2 regions of the Vibrio sp. JZG120 genome follow, and region 2 is predicted to be linked to the other one. Evidence: riboswitches for the same ligand, from Rfam matches in the RefSeq annotation. Region 2 holds a riboswitch; the other holds the start of a gene.
The links. Region 2 has a riboswitch for lysine ahead of tet(35) (tetracycline efflux Na+/H+ antiporter family transporter Tet(35)). Riboswitches for the same ligand answer to the same signal wherever they lie in the genome.

Region 1 (3,421 bases), on a different contig from region 2:
GAGAATATTGGCATGACTCTAACCTCCAGCTATGCAATGTATCCGGGCGCGTCAGTCTCTGGTTGGTATTTCTCTCATCCTGACTCACGTTACTTTGCGATCGCACAGATCCAAGAAGATCAGCTAGAGAGCTACGCCGATCGCAAAGGGTGGGATAGGATCGAGGCTGAAAAATGGTTAGGGCCAAACATTAACGGTTAAATTGATGTTTACCTCGTTCAAATGTAACAACTATTGAAACAACAAAGGGCAGCAGATACGCAGCCCTTTGTTTTATTGAGTTGAACTTACTTCTCAAACAACTCGGTGTGGAGTTTTTGTATGGCTTGTTTCGATACCGATTCATGGAGCAAGAAGCATAAGTTGTGAGGGCTAGCGCCATAACAAATCATGCGTAGGTTAAAGTCTTCTAGCGTGCCAAAAACCTGTTTCGCGTAGCCTTTACTCTCACTCATGTTGTTACCAATGAGAGCAACGAGGCATAGGTCATGTTCAACTTCTACCTTACATAACTCTTCTAACTCTTCTCGTACAGCTTGCGGCAGCTGTGGTGCTCCGCCAGAGGTATCAGTTTGATCAAGTGTTAACGATACACTGATTTCAGATGTCGTGATCAAATCGACAGAGATCTTATGCTTTGCAAGGATCTCAAAAACCTTTGCTAAGAAGCCGTATGCGTGGAACATGTTGGCGCTGCGTAGCGTTACCATGGTTTGGTTACAACGCAAAGCTAGCGCACGGAACAACGGTGAGCTTTCGACTTGGTGACGAATCCAAGTTCCCCCTTTTTCTGGCTCTTTCGATGACCCTACAAATACCGGAATGTCGTGGCGCAATGCGGGTACTAGCGTAGAAGGGTGAAGGATTTTAGCGCCAAAGTTCGCCATTTCTGAAGCTTCACTAAAGCTGATCTCGGGAATTGGTGAGGCTTTTGGCGCAATTCGCGGGTCTGTTGTGTAGATGCCCGGAACATCAGTCCAGATTTCTAACCCTGCCGCTTTGACGCTCTCAGCAATTAAGGCGGCGCTATAATCGCTGCCTCCTCGACCTAGTGTTGTTGTATTACCGGCTTCGTCAGATCCTATGAAGCCTTGAGTAACAACAACGGATTGTTGGCAAAGTGGTATGAGTTTATCTTGCGCAAGCGTCGAAATTGCTTCAATGTTTGGCTCCGCGCGACCAAAGTTGTCATCAGTACGCAGCACATCGCGGATATCAAAGCGCACAGCTTGAATGCCTCGCTCACACATTAACTGAGTTAGAATATGCGTCGACATGAGTTCGCCACATGCGACCAAATGATCGGTTAACTTCGCACTAGCTTGGATAGATGCAGCCTCGGCCAGGCTGGTTACGGTATCTAATATGCCATACACCTCGGCAGCAGTTTTCGTGCTGTCTTCGAGCTGAGTTAAAATGGCGTCATGAATGTTGGCCAGATTTTGCAGCAGCTCAGTACGGTGCGTTTGATCCTGAACACCGTTGGCGAGTTCTACCAACAGGTTGGTGACGCCAGAGCAAGCGCTGCTCACGACCAGGCGAGTATTTGGATTGTTTTCGATAATGGTGGCACAACGACTCATTGCCTCAAAGTTGGCAACACTGGTCCCACCGAATTTAGCTACGTTAAATGCGCTCACTGCGTTCTCCCACGACTTCCTAAAAAATTGTACATCCAATGTTTAGTGAGAAAAGGAACAGAGCAAAAAGAGAGGTATTTAGAATGCTATTTGAAAAATTTACCCTCAGAAGCCCTTCATCAGACTGCGCTGATGACAGTTGATGGGATTCAGCCCAATTCAACCGACAAGTCAAACCCTGCAACTTTGACTTACCTCGGCACTACTCCCCCTCAATGATTGGTGTTGGAATTGCGGTTCCACAAATCATCTACCTGGGTAGCGCTCCTCTTCTACATAAAGCTCAAACATTGAACGGTTTTGAGGCCTTAATGTCAATCAATATTTCAACCTTTATGGTGTTTTTTATTAACGATTTTGTGACACTGGTTTGACCTCCATACTTACGGCTAATTGCTGATAGAGGAAAAATCTATTAGGGTGAAGAACCCTACACCTGAGCCATGTTATTGAATAGAACTTTTAGAATGCTCAGGATAAAAGATAATCAAGGAGCTGACATGTCGATCCAAAGCTTTATTCCGCCTCACCGTATTTTAATGGGACCTGGTCCTTCTGATATTTATCCTCAAGTGTTACAAGCGCTAAGCCGTCCTACCGTAGGTCACCTTGATCCTCTGTTTATCGGTATGATGGATGAGCTCAAGCAGCTATTGAAGTATGCCTTTCAAACTGACAATGAGTTCACTATTGCGGTTTCAGCGCCAGGTAGTGCAGGGATGGAAACCTGCTTTGTAAACTTGATCGAGAAAGGCGATAAAGTGATCGTCTGCCGTAACGGTGTATTTGGTGAACGCATGCGCGAAAATGTCGTCCGTGCTGGTGGTGAAGTTGTTATCGTCGATGATGAATGGGGGACGCCTGTTTCCATTAATAAAGTCGAGCAAGCACTCGAACAGCACCCAGATACAAAAATTCTTGCTTTTGTGCATGCGGAAACTTCAACTGGTGCAGTCAGTGATGCTCAAGCATTGGGTAAGCTGGCGAAACAGCATAATGCATTATCTATTGTTGATGCGGTGACGTCACTTGGTGGTGTGCCGTTAAAAGTGGATGAATGGCAACTGGATGCGGTTTACTCTGGCAGTCAAAAATGTTTGTCATGTGTACCAGGGCTCTCACCCGTGACGTTTTCTCCTGCCGCAATTGAAAAGATTCAAGCAAGAACAACACCAGTACAGAGTTGGTTCCTCGATCAGAGTTTAGTGTTGGGGTATTGGAGTGGAGAAGGCAAGCGTAGTTACCATCATACGGCGCCAGTTAATAGCTTGTATGCGCTTCATGAAGCTTTATTGATACTGAAAAATGAAGGCTTAGAAAACGCTTGGGCTCGTCACCAACTGATGCATGAAAAACTCAAAAATGGCTTACAAAAGTTAGGCTTTGAATTTGTTGTGGACGAAGCCCATCGGTTGCCACAATTAAATGCGATTTACGTGCCTGAAGGAATTGATGAAGCAAAAGTTCGTGCTCACTTGCTAGAAACCTATAACCTAGAAATTGGTGCTGGCCTTGGGGCATTAGCTGGTAAAGCGTGGCGTATTGGCTTAATGGGTTACGGCGCTCGATCTGAAAACGTTGCGCTGTGCTTAAAAGCGTTGGAAGAGTCACTCACTGAATAAAATCATACAGCAATGAGATAAAGAAAAGCGAAGGTCATCCCTTCGCTTTTTTGTACTTATTACTCTTCACCTGAAGTGGGTGCTGGTGAGGCAGAGATTGCTTGAGAAGGTGGTCGGTAATTGACGTCACTGAAATCAATCTTCGGGAACAAAAACTGC
Region 2 (3,421 bases):
TGAAAGGCAATTACTCCCTTCAGTGGACCAAATTGATCTCGACTACCTACTGCAAGCTATCGAAGAAAATAAGCACAATATGAGTGCGGCTGCACGTCATCTTGGTATTTCAAGAACAACGCTTTATCGTCTAATAAAGAAATACAACTTAAATGTTTAGTTGCTGTACAGGTGTAACGTGACACTGTGTAACAGACAACTCATCATATATCATTTACTTAGCCCCTCATCATAAACCTCTTGATATTACCGCCTTTAAAATCAACAACTTAAACTAGGCATAGTCTTTGCTTAGAGCTAAGAAGAAGTCGGTTGATAGATTTTCTATCACAGCACAGAAAGGAGTGCTCAGAACACAAATAGCTCGCTTTTAACACGAAACGATTATCCCCAAAAACGCGATTGCCCCCCTCACCTAAATCGCGTTAAAAAAAAGCTCCGCTAAATTTAGCGGAGCTTCCTCTTTATTAAAAATACTGAGCTGTACTAGACATTTTGGCACGATGCCATTTTAGACTTCGACAACCAAGAAAGTGCTCCACATACAATAATAAATGTGATTGATGCAGCGATGAATGAGAATGCAATTGACGCAGTCATCCCCAAAGTAATGAAGCCAACACAGGAAACTAGCGCCACGGACAATGCATAAGGCAACTGGGTCGATACGTGATCAATATGATTACAACGTGCACCAGTCGACGACAGAATAGTGGTATCGGAGATAGGTGAACAATGGTCACCAAAAACGGCACCGGCTAAAACTGCACTTAGCATTGGGAGCATTAGCGCAAGATCGGTTGCACCAGCCATATCACCCGCGATTGGAAGCATAATGCCGAACGTACCCCAAGAAGTACCTGTTGAAAATGCCATTAGACCAGACAACAAGAATAGGATAACCGGTAGCCAATGTGGATTGATATTGCCCTGAGCCATTGTAGAAAGGTAAGAACCCGTCTTCATATCACCGATAACCGAACCGATAGTCCAGGCAAATACTAGGATTAGAATCGCGCCAAACATAGACTTAGCACCAATCCATAGTGTGCGTGCAATTTCACCTATTGGAAGACCTTGCTTCACAACAGTAAATAATGCGACAGCTAAGCCAAGCAAGCTACCGTAGATTAGTGATGTGCCTACATCTGTATTTTCAAACGCACCTAGAAGCGCAAACTCTTTGCCGTCAGCAGCCAATGCTTGGCCACCCGTGTAAAGCATAGAAGCGATAGTCGCAATAATCAGCGTCACGATAGGAAGTACCAGGTCTGACACTTTACCCTTTTCGCTTTCACGGATATCTAGCTCTTCGTTTAGATCATGCGCTTCTTGCGAGTCGTTTTCTTTGTCTTTATCAAAGCCGCGGCCTTGAGATGCAGAGATTTCATGCTCACGCATCTTACCGATATCGAGGCCAAACCACGCCACAGCAAACACCATAAGCAGTGCAAAAACTGCGTAAAAGTTCATTGGAATAAGACGAACGTACGCGCCAAGAGCCGAATACTCAGTGATCCCATGTGAGACTAAGATACCGCCGATAATCGTAATAATGTAAGCACCCCAGCTAGAAGCAGGCATGATCACACACATTGGTGCAGCAGTTGAGTCTAGAATGTACGCAAGCTTCGCGCGAGACACATAAAAACGATCGGTTACTGGACGAGAAATGGCACCAACAGCAAGACTGTTAAAGTAATCGTCGACAAAAATGAATACGCCTAAAAAGGCAGCAAGAAGTTTGGAGCCGCGTTTACTCTTTACTCGAGATTGTGCCCATTCGGCAAATGCACGAGTACCACCAGATAGCGTTAATAACGCAGTTGTCATACCTAATAAGATTAGGAAACCAACAATGCTCATGTTCCAAGTGTTAATTCCGCCATCTTCAATAAAGACAGAAGAAACTTGAGAACTCACGTAACTAACGGTATCACCGATAGACCAGCTATTAAGTAGAACCGCACCCAGCACGATACCTACACCTAAGGAAACTAATACACGTCGAGTCAGAATCGCCAAAGTCAAAGCGACAATAGGTGGCAATAATGAAACAGGAGAACTAGAAAAATCTATTAAATTCATGATCTTCAAAAACCAAAGTTTGGCTAGAGATCTACTGCAGACAAGTCACGTAGCATACGATACGTGCTCATGTTGAACTTAGCGACAGGGAAGCGAACACTCCACCCAACCCTACAGTAGCGCTCCATAGTTTAATGTGAATATATACTATGGCAGTGTTGTTCCTTTCAGATACAACCCCAGCAAGTAACTTTGATGAGTTACTTACTTCGGCAATCTTCGCCTTCCACTATTATTCATTGGCATCACCCCAATAATAGCTACTCTTCGAGACCGCGCCTCTACGGCAACAACAAACAATTAACCACTAACTGTACAAATTAACAACAAATTGTCTGCAATATTGCATCAGGTAGAAGCCATTGTACTTATGATGAGAGTCAATGCAACACATCAAACTAAATTAAACAAATAAATAATGACTGAGATAATTTATAAACCTTGTCTACTTCAAGTTAGTTTTGTGCAACTGAAATCACATCAATTTTGTTATTTATGAAACATTATTACTACCTTAAAAATATCATGGTTTATCTTGTATCAATAAATTAAGGATATATGACACTCCATCAAAGATGGACGCTTCATATTTTTAAGTAATAACTCAACTTTTTTTATAAAAACCAAGCTGGCTCTATCTCTATACAATAACAAGTGTTGATTTCAATTCTCATCTAATAAGATTTATTTCGAGTGTAATAATATTTATTGCTTTAAAAAAATAGCTAAATTTAAACAAAATCTTGATTTAGTATTTGCACATAAGGAAAAGATAAAGTTAAATATAAGGACTCTTTGTTTATTTATAGATTGGCATTATTTAATCGTAACGATAAAAAGTGCCCAACACATTAACCTTTTAATAGGAATCGTTATGTCAGAGCTGACTAAAACCCTTCTAAATATCCGTAGCCTTCGTGCATTTTCTCGTGAGCTGACTCTAGAACAATTGGAAGAAGCTCTAGATAAACTAACTACTGTCGTAGAAGAGCGTCGTGAAGCAGAAGAAGCAGAACGTGCAGCACAAGCTGAGCAAGAAGCTAAGCTAGCAGAGATCGCAGAGAAAATTGCTCAAGACGGTATTGACGTAGAAGCGCTTATTACTGCGCTATCTGGCGAAACTAAGACGAAAGGCAAAGCGAAGCGTGCACCTCGTCCAGCTAAATACAAATACACAGACTCAAACGGTAATGAGAAGACTTGGACAGGCCAAGGTCGTACACCTTCTGCAATTCAAGAGCAACTTGATGCAGGTAAATCTCTGGATGATTTCCTGATCTAAATCCGCGCTATTTTTAAAAGGCTCCCAATGGGAGCCTTTTTTATTTGGTTC

Region 1: linked by a shared signal. The riboswitch ahead of lysC (lysine-sensitive aspartokinase 3) and the one ahead of tet(35) (tetracycline efflux Na+/H+ antiporter family transporter Tet(35)) in region 2 are both predicted to bind lysine.

What each region holds. Positions count from the first base shown of each region.
Region 1 is NZ_JBSRRK010000012.1:5,826-9,246, forward strand. It holds gene metH (methionine synthase) at 1-201, shown strand, start outside; gene lysC (lysine-sensitive aspartokinase 3) at 288-1,640, opposite strand; lysine riboswitch at 1,742-1,920, opposite strand; gene ACWPOD_RS19610 (pyridoxal-phosphate-dependent aminotransferase family protein) at 2,141-3,262, shown strand; gene ACWPOD_RS19615 (PglL family O-oligosaccharyltransferase) at 3,322-3,421, opposite strand, start outside.
Region 2 is NZ_JBSRRK010000004.1:486,663-490,083, forward strand. It holds gene ACWPOD_RS10610 (sigma-54 interaction domain-containing protein) at 1-160, shown strand, start outside; gene tet(35) (tetracycline efflux Na+/H+ antiporter family transporter Tet(35)) at 487-2,088, opposite strand; lysine riboswitch at 2,198-2,380, opposite strand; gene ACWPOD_RS10620 (H-NS family histone-like protein) at 2,963-3,370, shown strand.